3 regions of the Solibacillus silvestris genome follow, and region 2 is predicted to be linked to each of the others. Evidence: predicted binding sites of a transcription regulator. Region 2 holds the regulator's gene; each other region holds the start of a gene.
The links. Region 2 encodes CtsR, which represses protease genes until heat stress. Its sites were predicted from a motif close to ATGGTCAATAAAGGTCAAACA; they were not measured.

Region 1 (4,622 bases), on a different contig from region 2:
ATAATGTTTCCTTTGTAAGCGAGGAAATCGTTTTATCGTCCGTTAATAAAGTACCGTCTAAGTCTAATACAATTAAATGTTCGTTCATGAGAGTAAGCCTCCTTTAGCATGGGTATAATTGTAACGTGTAAAAATAACATTCGTCAAAGTTTTGAAACAATGACAAAGTTTTGTTAAGGTAAACGAAGAGGTGAGAAATATGATAGTAAAGCAAGAGCGATGGAAGGCGATTCCATTATTGCATGTATATGATGAAACGATGGACGAGCAAACACCAGTCGTCATTTTTCTGCATGGTTTTTTAAGCGCAAAGGAGCATAATTTGCATTACGCTTATCAGTTTGTGCAACAAGGTGTGCGTGTTATACTGCCTGACGCATTAATGCACGGAGAGCGATCCAATAATTTAACGGAAGACCAGATGAATTATAACTTCTGGAAAATTGTATTGAAGTCAGTTGAAGAAGTACATACTATTTATGAAGAATTGAAACTGAAAAAATTAGTAACGAGCGACAAAATAGGGATCGCCGGAACATCAATGGGAGGGATTGTGACGTCAGGATGCTTAGCCATTTATCCATGGATTCAATCTGCAGGGATTTGCATGGGAACGACAAGCTATACAAAGCTCGCTCTTCACCAAGCTGAAGAACTGAAGCAAAAAGGGGTCGCATTTCCGATGTCGGAAGAACAGCAAATCGGCTTAATCCGGATGCTTGAAAAATTCGATATGGAAAAACATGCTGCATTTTGGGCAAACAAGCCGATCATTTTTTGGCATGGCCAGCGGGATACGGTCGTTCCTTATTGTATGAGCCGAGATTATTATGAGCAACTTGAAAAGGCCAAAAAAACAGAGCATATTATTTATTTATCAGAGTCTAAAGCAGGACATGCCGTATCGAGAAACGGAATTTTGCAAGTGACGAAATTTATGGCGCAACGTTTGGCATAAATCATTCGTTCTGATATGATAGACGTTAACACCATGTCGAAAGGGGAAACAAAAAATGGCAATTGATCAAGATATGAAAGACAGCATGCTTGGAGCTTTAGAGAACGTAATCGACCCTGAGCTGGGCATCGATATTGTCAACTTAGGTTTAGTATATGAAGTGGATTTAACAGATGAAGGCTTGGCAATTGTCACAATGACATTAACATCAATGGGCTGCCCTCTTGCTCCGGTAATTGTTGACCAAGTAACTACTGCATTAAGCGAACTGCCTGAAGTAAAGGAAGTTAAAGTTGATATCGTATGGCAACCAGCATGGTCTAAGGACAACATGTCCCGCTATGCAAAAATGGCGCTGGGTATTCGTTAAGCCTCAAAAACAGGGCTGTCCGGAAAAATCGATTTCATCGGTTTTACCGGACAGCTTCTTTTTTATATCGTTTTTTGTTGAGCGAAGAAAATAAACCACGTTTTTCTAATCTATCCTGCAAATAGCAAGCGGACAGTTTTCGCATTCGATTTCACGCTTTAAATAATTTAAATCCAATATTGTAATATAGCTTTTTTCGATTGCAATGACTTTATCCTTCCGCAAATCGCCCAACATACGGTTAATCATTTCCCGGCTTGTCGCGCATAAATTGGCGAGCTCGGTATTTGTCAATGCTATTTTTATATTCGCTTCGTTTGGAGATGGAAATTCGCCAAATGTGTTCGCAAGGCGGATTAATGTTGAGTAGAGCGCACCTTTTTTGCCGTGCAGCACTAAATCGCGAAGGCGTGTTTGATTTTTCATATTTTCCGTTTGCAGCCAGGTTAAATAAGCGGACATCATAGTAGGCTCTGCAATAAAAAATTTTTCCAGAATATCGTGATGGATTGAAAAAAGCTCCGTATTTGTTAGCGACTTTGCAGTTGTCGTATGAAATGGACATGAGCAAAAAATCAAATTTTCGCCGATTAGGCTGTTCGCTCCGCAAATGCGGAGTGTCAATTCTTTGCCGCTTTCGGATTCTTTGCTTATTTGAACATTCCCGCTTTTAATAAGGAAAAGATGATCAGAGCGCCCGCCTTCTTGAAAAATATGCATCCCTTTTTCCAGCTTTAAAGCAGTCCCTTCCGTTTGGATAAGCGACATAATTTGTTCAGGAATTGTTTGCAGCAAATGGATCATCACCTCTTCTCCCGTAATTTTGGAAACTGAATATTCCAGTTTATTCTAAAAGTATCATACTAAAAAATTAGAGTCAAACTGGTTTATTTCTAATTCTTTATGTTGATGATGGGGGCAATTTATCACGGTTCACGCATAAGCTTCTGAAATTTCTCAAAAAAGAGTGCAAAAATTTGAGATTTGACTAAATTTGACCTATAATCAAATTAGTCAATAAAGGTCAAACTATTGAAGGGGTGCACTATATGCAATTTAATCAAACACAAGATAATCGTCCGCCATTAGAGCAGTTCGGACGCAATCTAATTGAACAAGTAAAGAGCGGCAAGATGGATCCGGTCATTGGGCGCGATGAAGAAATCCGCAATGTCATTCGAATCTTATCACGCAAAACAAAAAACAATCCAGTATTAATAGGCGAACCCGGTGTTGGTAAAACAGCAATCGTCGAAGGTCTGGCACAGCGCATTGTCCGAAAAGATGTACCTGAAGGGTTAAAGGATGCAGAGCTGTATGAGTTGGATATGAGCGCACTTATTGCGGGGGCGTCATATCGGGGGCAATTTGAAGAGCGTTTAAAATCCGTGTTAAAGCAAGTGAAGGAATCTGAAGGACGCATCATTTTATTTATTGATGAAATTCATACAATTGTCGGTGCCGGAAAAACAGATGGAGCAATGGATGCAGGAAATATGCTGAAGCCAATGCTGGCACGCGGTGAACTGCATTGTATAGGGGCAACGACATTAGATGAATATCGCATGTACATCGAAAAAGATCCGGCTTTGGAACGTCGCTTCCAGCAAGTAATGGTGCGAGAACCTTCCATTGAAGATACAGTTTCGATTTTACGCGGCATTAAAGACCGCTTTGAAGAGCATCACCGCGGTGTACGCATCCATGACCGCGCGATCATCGCAGCCGCCCAACTGGCAAACCGTTATATTACGGACCGTTTTTTACCGGACAAGGCAATTGATTTAATCGATGAAGCATGTGCGATGATCCGTATTGAAATCGATTCGATGCCACAGGAGCTCGACCAATTAACACGTCGTCTCACACAGCTTAAAATTGAGCAGCAAGCATTGAAAAAAGAAAAAGACGATGCGAGCAAAAAGCGGCTTGAAATCATTACAGATGAAATTGACGCTTTGGAAAGCTCGATGAAATCAATGAAAGATCAGTGGGAAATCGAGAAAAATGGATTACAAATCGTACGGGATAAAAAAGACGAACTGAAAAAATATGAAGCAGAACGTGATAGCTTATTCGTCTCAGGCAACAATCTGGCCCGGGCAAGCGAATTGCAATACAGCAAAATTCCGAAGCTCGAAAAGGAAATTGCGGAACTGGAAAAGCAATTAAAAGAATCGGAAGGCAATCGGATGCTGCGTGAAGAAGTAACGGAAGAGGAAATCGCTAAAATCATTTCCCGCTGGACAGGCATTCCTGTAACGAAGCTTGTGGAAGGCGAGCGCGAAAAGCTGCTGCGCTTAAAAGATACATTGCATGAACGTGTAGTTGGCCAGGATGATGCGGTGACATATGTAACCGAAGCAGTATGGCGAGCGCGTTCCGGCATTAAAGATCCAAACAAGCCGATCGGAAGCTTTCTGTTCCTCGGTCCTACAGGCGTCGGTAAAACAGAATTGGCAAAAGCATTGGCTGAACAGTTATTTGATTCGGAAGACCACTTCATCCGCATTGATATGAGCGAATATATGGAAAAGCATTCCGTATCGCGTCTTGTCGGAGCACCTCCAGGCTATATCGGCTATGAAGAGGGCGGCCAATTGACGGAAGCGGTCCGCCGTAACCCGTATTCGGTTGTATTGCTCGATGAAATTGAGAAGGCGCATCCGGATGTGGCGAATATTTTATTGCAAGTGCTGGACGATGGACGCATTACGGACAGCCAAGGACGTATCGTGAACTTCACGAACACGGTCATTATTTTAACGTCGAATATTGGCTCACAGTTTTTATTGGAAGTGTCCGCGGAGTCGGAGCAGCTTGTGCAAACAGCATTGCGCCAGCATTTCAAGCCGGAGCTATTAAACCGGATGGACGATATTATAATGTTCCACGCATTATCGGGCGAACATTTCCACGCGATTGCCTGGAAATATGTAAAGCAGCTGCAAGACCGGGTTGCGGAACAGGAAATTTCATTGCAGGTGGGCGATGAGGTTATTGATTGGATTGTAAAGCACGGCATTGATCCACAATTTGGTGCGCGTCCGTTAAAACGCTTCGTGCAGCGACATTTGGAAACAGTAGTTGCACGCGAGCTATTAAAAGGAAATGTCGTGGCAGGCGGTATGCTGGTGATTACGCTCGAAAACGGCGAAATAGCCATTTCTCAAAAGTAATGTGAAAAACAGCTTGTACATCGTATATGTATGGGCTGTTTTTAACGCTGGAAGAGAGAGGACTCCAGTGAAAGCGGAATGTCTATTGAAACTAAACTGTCCATTTTTTCCAAAT
Region 2 (4,622 bases):
CCGCAAGCAAAAGCGAGCATTATCAAAAAGTCGCCGCGGATAAAAAGAAGGGATATCAAAGCCGGAAGCTATTTGATATCCCTTTTCAAATTTAACTTTAACGGTGCTTTTAGAGGTTAGCCATGCAACTCGTGGACAATGCGCAGCAACGAATCAGAAGAAGTCGATACGAGATTTGTTGTTTGTGTAAGGCCGGTAATAACGGAAGATATTGCATGAATATCCTCGTTAGTATTTTCGTATTGCATTTTAATGCCGGATACCGCTTCTGTAATGGAAGTAAACGAATCAGCCAAGCTTTTTTGTGTGTCGACACTCATTTTCACTTGCTCATCAACACTTGAAACAGAGTGGGACATTTGCGTAATATTAAGCTCTGTTTCTTTGATTAAATGCGATACGTTTTGCACTGCATTTTTCGTTTCCTCGGCAAGTTTACGTACTTCATCGGCAACGACAGCGAAGCCTTTGCCGTGTTCGCCGGCACGCGCCGCTTCGATTGATGCGTTTAATGCAAGTAAATTCGTCTGATCGGCAATGCCTGTGACCAAACCAACGATGTCCGCAATTTTTTGAGAGGATTGACGCAATGTGACCATCGATGTTTCCAATGTATCAACACGGTCCAGAATCGTCGTCATAATAGCCGTTTGATTGACTAAATACGTTGTACCTGTAGTGGATTTATCTTCTGTTTCCGCCACCAGGCTCAAGCCTTGTGCAGTATTGGACGCAATTTCCTCCGATTGACTCGCGATTTCCTGCAATGATGCATTCGTTAGATCACTTATATTGTTTAATTCTTGAGCAGTATTCTGAATACGGTCGATGAGCTTTAGCTTCATATCTTCGTTTTCCATACGGATCCGCTCTTCTTCCTTTTCATATGCTTCAATTACAAGCTGCTGCTCGAAGTTGATGATTTTGGAGAAAGCATTTACCGCTTTTCCCATATCATAATTTGGCATATCGACTTTTTCGATGAATTCGATAAATGTTGTCATTAAAGACTGGAACGAAGCGATATACCATTTTGATTTCAAGCCGATTCTTACATGAACATGCGCGATTATTTGGCGTTCCTCTATGTAAGGTGAATCGATTTTACATTTAAAAATACCTTCCAAATGTTTATACAAAGTAATTTTAAGGCGATCCATTTGAGTTGTATTTTTTATAATATCTACTAGCTCCGGACTTAGACTGATTGCGCCGTAAAATTGCTCCACCATTACCGGAATCAATTCCGGGGCGAACGGCTCAAGCTGTTTGATGATCGCTAAATCATCTTTCGTCAATTTTAATAATTGAAGCTGTTTATTTAAATCTGGATACTTTGAAACATCTAAATAAACTTCTTGAGAATATTTAGCTAAATCAAAGTAAGGTCTATTTGAAGCTTTTGCTGTTTTAGAAAACAAAATACCCATACTCTTCCTCATTTCACAAAATTTTATGATACAAATATCTTACTATTTTTTGTGGGAATTATCAGTATTATTTCAAAATAAGTTCTTATTTGAGAAGAATTTGTATTTTAAAGTTAAACGAGGTATCATAGAAATTAACGAAAACCGATATATTTTTAAGCGAAGGGCGTTGTAAAGATGAAATTTCATAAAGGTCGTTTGAAATTTGTTTTACCATTGTCGCTTGGTGTGGCAATTGCTTCGTATATTATGCTAGTGAACAATTATGCGGAAGTGGGCGACCGCGATCGAATTTTGATCGTCATTGGAGCTACTATTTTAACGGCAATTATCTCCTATTTTTTATTCCCTCAAAAAGAGGATAACCCGAATGATAGAGGACCTTACTAAACGTAAATGGACGCCATGAGAAATCTCGATATTAAAAATCGGGATTTTTTTATTAACTATGTGAAACTTTTAAGAACGTTAATCGTAAATAAACTAACAAAAAAAAGTGAGGTTGATTACAAATGGAATCTAAATGGTCGAAAATTATTATTCATGCAAGCGCATTTTTTGCTCCTTTTCTAGTACCGATTCTATTTTTCTTAATAAGTTCCGAAGAAGATGTAAAGCGTACGGCGATCCAAGCACTATTGTTCCAAATCGTATTTGGAATTTTAATTGCAATTGCGGGATTCTTCACAATTTTACTGATCGGTTTGCCATTCTTATTATTGTTCTTAGTCATTTTCTGGATTGCGCCAATCATTGGCATCGTAAACGCGTTGTCAGACAAACATTGGAACTATCCGATTGTAGGGCGCTGGGTTTAACATGAAAAAGCGGTAAGGTCTGTTACTACAGATCTTATCGCTTTTTTTACATAAATAGGGATTTAACGGCGGGAAATTAGGGAAGCCTTAAGGAAGAGCGATTATTTGCATTTTAAAAATTACTTATTGTATATTTAAGTCAAAGATAGTCAAAGTCAGTTGATAAGAGGTGAGAGACAGCATGAGGAATATATCTGACATAATTGAAGGGTATTTGAAGGAAGTTATTGAATTAGACGGACAAGGACATATTGAAATAAAGCGTAATGAATTAGCGAAGCAATTTGCCTGTGCTCCTTCACAAATCAATTACGTCATAAATACACGTTTCACGACCGAGCATGGTTACTTTGTGGAAAGTAAGCGTGGAGGTGGCGGTTATATTCGGATTTTGCGTGTAACCCTCCACTCGAAGAAAAATTTATTGGACGAAATGAATACGCAAATAGGGAATTCAATTGCACAGACGAATGCAGAACGTATTATTTTTCGATTGTTAGAAGAGGATATTATTACCGAGCGTGAAGCAAGCATTATGAAAGCGGCATTGGACCGCGTCACATTGCAAGTTGGCTTGCCGCTGCGTGACCAGCTTAGAGCGCGCATTATGCAGGCAATGCTGCAAACGATTTCTTTTGAAAAGTAGAGGTGGATAAATATGATATGCGAGCATTGTAAACAGCGCCATGCAAATGTAATGGTTACACAAGTTCACAATGGGCAGAAGGTTGAGCGTCATTATTGTGAAGTATGTGCAACTCAATTTCATCCATTCCAATTTGAAGTGAGTGAAGAACCGACTTCCCTTCAGCAACTTATATCGAATTGGTTCAATTTTGTGCCGACGACCGCAAAAAAGGAAAATGCTACAGCAAGCGCATCCAGTCCAAAAGCATGTCCATCTTGCGGTTTTTCGTACCGCCAGTTTTTAAAGCAAGGCAAATTCGGATGTGGCCAGTGTTACGTAACATTCAGTGAGCAATTACCACAGCTACTCGAGCGGCTTCAAGCAGGTACACAGCATGTAGGCTATGTAGAAGAAGCGCCATCAAACGAAAAAATTGAACAACAAATCAGCGAGCTCCGTGCCTCGATGCAGCAGGCGATTTCTGAGGAACGCTTTGAGGATGCTGCTTCTATACGCGATGAAATACGTGGACTGGAAAATAAAATAAATAAGGAAGGAGAGGGGGACGCATGAATATCGAGCATTTCTTAACGAATGCCAGTCCTAGCTGGATGCAGCATGAAAGCGAATCGGATATCGTCATTAGCACGCGCATTCGGCTTGCTCGTAATATTGCCGATACTCGATTTCCGATTAGTTTTACAGAACAAGAAGCACAAACAGTTGAAGATAAAATGAGGCAGGCCTTATTATCGACGGATGCGAATCTTTATCAATTTTCTTACTTCCAAATAAAAGATATGCCGGTTTTACAACGGCAAATTTTGGTGGAGAAGCATCTCATAAGTCCAAATTTAGCGCGAAGAAAAAAAATTGGTTCGTTTTTCTTAACAAAAGATGAATCCATTAGCATATTAGTAAATGAAGAAGACCATATTCGCATCCAAAGTTTGACCCAAGGCATGAACTTAAAAGAAGCATTTGAAAAGGCAAGGAATGTCGACCGCTATTTAAGTAAGTCGTTAGCATATGCATATGAAGACCGCTACGGCTATTTGACGAGCTGCCCAACAAATGTCGGAACAGGCCTCAGAGCCTCTGTCATGCTCCATCTGCCGGCGCTTACGATGACTAAACAAATGAATGCATTAACACAGATGATGACACGATTAGGAATGGTAGTGCGGGGTATATATGGGGAAGGAAGTGAAAATTTAGGGAATATTTATCAAATATCCAACCAAATCACTTTAGGAAAATCAGAAGAAACAATATTACAGGAGCTTCAAGAGGTCGTGGAGCAAGTAATCCAAAAGGAAAAGCTTGCCCGCAAAAATTTATTAATGCGAGCGCCTTCAATTTTGGAAGACCGTCTAAGTCGCTCACTCGGCACTTTGAAATATGCAAAAATTCTGCCGAGTGAAGAAGCCGCAAGCTGTTTATCGAATGTCCGTCTTGGGGTAAGTTTAGGATTATTGGAATCCATTTCACAGCGTAAATTAAATGAATGCATGCTTTTAATGCAACCCGGGCTCATTCAGCAATATATAGGCACTACATTGCAGCCGGCAGAACGCGATATGTATCGTGCGAAGCTTTTGCAAGATAAGTTAAACGAGCAAGATGAAGCTACAAACAATGGGGAAAAAGGAGAGGATTTTCTATGATGTTTAATCGATTCACACAACGCGCTCAAAAAGTATTACAGCTTGCTCAAGAAGAAGCGATTCGTCTTAAGCATAAAGA
Region 3 (4,622 bases), on a different contig from region 2:
GCGGCGAAAAAATTTAACTTTTTTAACGTGTTTTAAAAATGGGCGAAAAGAATTTCAAGCCCCTGTTGGATAGGAAGTATGCCGGAAAATATGAATAAATGAGAACGATTTCATGGATGGCGTATTCTATTGTTGTTCTTTTCGGATAATTCCGATAAGATGAACTTATAGAAGCGATGAACGGTTGTGAAAGGGAGTATTTCAAGATGATCGAAAAACAAGTGGAAGTCAAGCTGAAATCAGGCTTACAAGCAAGACAAGCTGCGTTGTTCGTACAAGAAGCGAATCGTTTTAAAGCAGATGTCTTTTTACAAAAAGATACAAAAAAAGTAAATGCGAAATCGATCATGGGGATTATGAGCTTAGCGGTCGCAAAGGGGACGGTTGTTACATTATGTGCAGACGGCCATGACGAAGAAAAAGCTATACATGCTCTTCAGCTTCTAATCGAAAAAGCAGACTAATATGAAAAGCACAGCCAGCTCAGCATAGATTGAAGCGGCTGTGCTTTATTTGTGTTGGAGGAGATAGAAGGCAAGGCGCCAACTGATGGCAGAGCACGCGTAAAGCGTTGTTTTTGAACCTCGGCATAGCTGCAATAAAAGCTTGCTGTAAACGACGCAAAATTGCCCGTCCAAATAACAAAGCACACAAGATCAACTCTTGCATGCTTTCGGTTTACATTATTTTTTTAATTGGTTGCGCTCATAGATTTGGTCGATTAGGCCGTACTCTTTTGCTTGCTCCGCTGTCATGAAGTTATCACGATCTGTGTCGCGAGCTAAAGTTTCATAATCTTGGCCACTGTTTTCTGCCATGATGCGGTTCAGCTTTTCACGCAGGTGCAAAATGCGTTTTGCTGCGATTTCGATTTCTGTCGCTTGGCCTTGTGCACCGCCAAGTGGTTGGTGAATCATTACTTCTGCGTTCGGCAATGCGATACGCTTGCCTTTTGCACCAGCAGAAAGCAAGAATGCCCCCATTGATGCAGCCATACCGATACAAATAGTCGATACATCAGGCTTGATGAAGTTCATCGTATCGTAAATTGCCATACCAGATGTGATGGAACCACCCGGAGAATTGATGTATAGGTAAATATCTTTATCTGGATCTTCTGCTTCCAAAAATAATAGCTGGGCAACAATTGAGTTTGCAACATTGTCATCGATAGCGCTGCCTAATAAAATGATGCGGTCCTTTAATAAACGTGAATAAATGTCATATGCACGTTCGCCGCGGTTTGTTTGTTCAATAACTGTAGGAATTAAGTTCATTGAATAATCCTCCCTTTGTTAAAGCTTTTATTCGAATACTGATGCTGAAAAATGGAAAGTATTTCAGCTGTAAACCTATCATACACGTATTAGTCAGTTATGGTCAAATATAAACTCTGAATTTTGCAGTTGAAATTGACGGCGTTCATCTGTATAATGGGAAAAGTTGAACGTATATTATTATATGTCCTCGTGGTGTAATGGATAGCACGTAAGATTCCGGTTCTTAAAATGGGGGTTCGATTCCCTCCGAGGGCGTCACTTGCTTCATTTCTGAAGTAAATGAAATTTGAATAATTCTTGATCTCTCAGCATTCTGAAATTATTTTGCATAGAGAGTATCGCCAAAAATTCCATAAAAGATAAAACTGCGCTACACAAATACTACACATTTTTAATTTTATTTTAATGAGTTGAAAATATTCCTTTTCCACTGGGAAATTTCAAAACTACCCTATAAGTTTCCAATTCCATTATAAATGAAACACACTTCTTATGAAAATTTAAAATTCTTCACTGAAAATCATAGTTTAGACTTGAAAAAAGTGCAGATAATTAGTACATTATTAAATGTTGTGTCTTATCCGGATAGATAGACGCACTTTTGCATAATGCTTAGCAAAAGTCATTTAAAATATATTATCATGTCCTTTATTGGGCACCATTTTACTGTTTTAATATACTTTTCTATACCAATTGTAGAAATAGCTTAATAGCTTACTGTCTACAATCGAGAATGAAGTTTCGCTAGAATAAAGAGAATCACTGTACCGGTTCTTTTTATTCTATATTCATTCTCTTTTAAAATAATGACCAAAGACTACTTCTAAGATTCCCGTCGACGAAGTAGTCTTTTTTTTTTAAAAAGGGCTATTTTGCATATGCAAAATAGCTTTCTTCTATCAACCTAACCTTTCTCCCGCAAAAATAAACCCGCCTTTTCGCAAATTTTTCTAATAACAAACATACTTTATAGAAAATAGGGAATACAACTGACAGCATGCTCAAGCATATTTTGTGAAGAAAATATAATAACAGAATAATAAGATGATGAATAAATATTGAATTATATGAAAGAATCTTATCGAATTTGTTATAAAAATTCATCATAGTGCAATAATAATCATTTTTTTCAAAATTAAATGTTGTATATTAATTGTGAACTTAATATAATTGAACATGTTATTATCAAAAAAATTTAAACATCCAGGAGGATATTCATAATGAGCACGAGAAAATTATTTAAATGGGCAGCTCCTTTAGCGGCAGCGTCGATGATTTTAGCGGCATGTGGAGCAGATGAAAATACAGCAGGAGACAAAGAGTATACGAAAGTCGTAGCAGGAACAGAAGCAACCTATGCGCCTTTCGAGTATTTGGATGATAAAGGAAGCGTTGTCGGATTGGATGCCGATATTTTAACGGCAATCGGTGAAGAAATGGGCATCGAAACAGAAATAAAAAATGTTGGCTGGGACTCGATGATGAGCCAAGTAACAACAGGCGAAATCGATATGGGTGCAGCTGCGATCACGATTACAGATGATCGTAAACAAACATATGATTTCACGGATCCATATTATGAAGCGACATTATTAATTGTGACGAAGGAAGATTCGGCGATCGCTTCAATGGAAGATATTAAAGATGAAAAAATTGCGGTTCAAATTAATACGACAGGCCATCTTGCGGCACAGGATTTGCAAGGGAAGGCAAGCTCGAATATTTTGGCCTACGAAAACTTCTCTGTGGCGCTTACTGAAGTGTTAACGGGATCAGCAGAAGCAGCAATCGGTGATAATGCAGTAATTTTAGAATACTTAAAGAATAATCCGGATTCAGGCTTAAAAGCAGTTGAGGATGATTCATTCGAAACAGATTACTTCGGCTTTATGGTGAAAAAAGGCAATACCGAGCTATTGAATATTTTAAATGAAGGTCTTCAAAAAATTAAAGACAATGGCAAGCTAGCTGAAATTACAGGCACAGAAATCGAATAAGCGACAATGAAGTTATTGGAGGGTTTCAGATGGATTTTTTTGATTTTTTCCGTTGGGATATAATCTGGAACTACCGTGAACTATATGCAAAGGGTCTTTGGGCGACAATTGTTTTAACGGCATGTGGTTATATTGGTGGTGTCATATTCGGTCTACTTTTAGGATTAGGCCAAGTTTCAACAAAAAAATGGATTTATTGGCCGGCTAAAATATATGTAGACGTATTCCGTGGTACGCCAATGCTAGTGCAATTACTATTAATTCACTTAGCTGTTATTCCGACAATTTTTGGCTCATCGCTCGGTTGGTGGGTATCTGGTATCGTCGGCCTGATTTTAAATAGTGCGGCATACAACGCGGAAATTTTCCGTGCAGGGATTCAATCTATTGACAAAGGGCAGATGGAAGCGGCAAGGTCATTAGGTTTAACACATAGCCAGGCAATGCGTAAAGTTATACTACCGCAAGCATTCCGCCGCATGATTCCTCCTTTAGGGAATGAATTCATCGCATTATTGAAAGATTCTTCACTTGTAACGGTAATCGCCGGGGCAGAGATTTTATACGTAAGTAAAGTAGTTGCCGGAACGTATCAGCGTTTTTGGGAGCCATACTTATTTGCAGCATTCCTATATCTTGTATTAACGTATGCTGTAACGAAGCTTATTGCATTTATCGAAAAACGAGTTGATATTAATTACAACCCACGTAAGAAAAAGGAGCGCGCATAAATGATTAAAGTAGAAAACTTACACAAGCATTTTGGCAAGCTCGAAGTGTTAAAAGGAATCGATTATGAAGTACATGAAAAAGAGGTAGTTTGTGTTATCGGGCCATCCGGTTCCGGGAAGTCAACGTTTCTTCGCTGCATGAACTTGCTGGAGGAAGTAACGGATGGTGCAATCTATATTGAAGGTACTAAAATTAATGATCCGAAAACAAATATTAACGAAATCCGTACAGAAGTAGGGATGGTGTTCCAGCAGTTCAACTTATTCCCGCATATGTCGGTCATTGATAATATTACGATGGCACCAATGCAAATTCGCCAGCTGAGCAAAGCCGATGCCGAAAAACTGGCATTGGAGCTACTGGATAAGGTCGGTTTGCGTGAAAAGGCATATAACTACCCGCAGCAGTTATCAGGCGGTCAGCAGCAGCGTGTCGCGATTGCCCGCGCATTGGCAATGAAGCCGAAAGTGATGCTGTTTGATGAACCGACATCAGCTCTTGACCCGGAAATGGTAAAAGAGGTTTTGGAAGTAATGAAAAACCTTGCAAAAGAAGGCATGACAATGGTTGTCGTAACACATGAAATGGGCTTCGCACGAGAAGTCGGCGATCG

Region 1: the regulator CtsR is predicted to act here: its motif matches at 2,339-2,359, upstream of ACTHOQ_RS04475 (ATP-dependent Clp protease ATP-binding subunit).
Region 3: the regulator CtsR is predicted to act here: its motif matches at 1,367-1,387, upstream of clpP (ATP-dependent Clp endopeptidase proteolytic subunit ClpP).

Annotation. Positions count from the first base shown of each region.
Region 1 is NZ_JBQCJW010000005.1:21,610-26,231, forward strand. It holds gene ACTHOQ_RS04455 (Cof-type HAD-IIB family hydrolase) at 1-88, opposite strand, end outside; gene ACTHOQ_RS04460 (prolyl oligopeptidase family serine peptidase) at 200-958, shown strand; gene ACTHOQ_RS04465 (metal-sulfur cluster assembly factor) at 1,014-1,328, shown strand; gene ACTHOQ_RS04470 (Crp/Fnr family transcriptional regulator) at 1,434-2,132, opposite strand; gene ACTHOQ_RS04475 (ATP-dependent Clp protease ATP-binding subunit) at 2,378-4,507, shown strand.
Region 2 is NZ_JBQCJW010000008.1:73,241-77,862, reverse strand. It holds gene ACTHOQ_RS07445 (acyl-CoA thioesterase) at 1-43, shown strand, start outside; gene ACTHOQ_RS07440 (globin-coupled sensor protein) at 117-1,430, opposite strand; gene ACTHOQ_RS07435 (acyltransferase) at 1,608-1,820, shown strand; gene ACTHOQ_RS07430 (magnetosome magnetite crystal formation protein family) at 1,943-2,248, shown strand; gene ACTHOQ_RS07425 (CtsR family transcriptional regulator) at 2,430-2,894, shown strand; gene ACTHOQ_RS07420 (UvrB/UvrC motif-containing protein) at 2,907-3,449, shown strand; gene mcsB (protein-arginine kinase McsB) at 3,446-4,543, shown strand; gene ACTHOQ_RS07410 (ATP-dependent Clp protease ATP-binding subunit) at 4,540-4,622, shown strand, end outside.
Region 3 is NZ_JBQCJW010000010.1:50,294-54,915, forward strand. It holds gene whiA (DNA-binding protein WhiA) at 1-17, shown strand, start outside; gene ACTHOQ_RS08770 (HPr family phosphocarrier protein) at 207-464, shown strand; gene clpP (ATP-dependent Clp endopeptidase proteolytic subunit ClpP) at 684-1,277, opposite strand; tRNA gene ACTHOQ_RS08780 (tRNA-Arg) at 1,464-1,535, shown strand; gene ACTHOQ_RS08785 (basic amino acid ABC transporter substrate-binding protein) at 2,501-3,277, shown strand; gene ACTHOQ_RS08790 (amino acid ABC transporter permease) at 3,307-4,008, shown strand; gene ACTHOQ_RS08795 (amino acid ABC transporter ATP-binding protein) at 4,009-4,622, shown strand, end outside.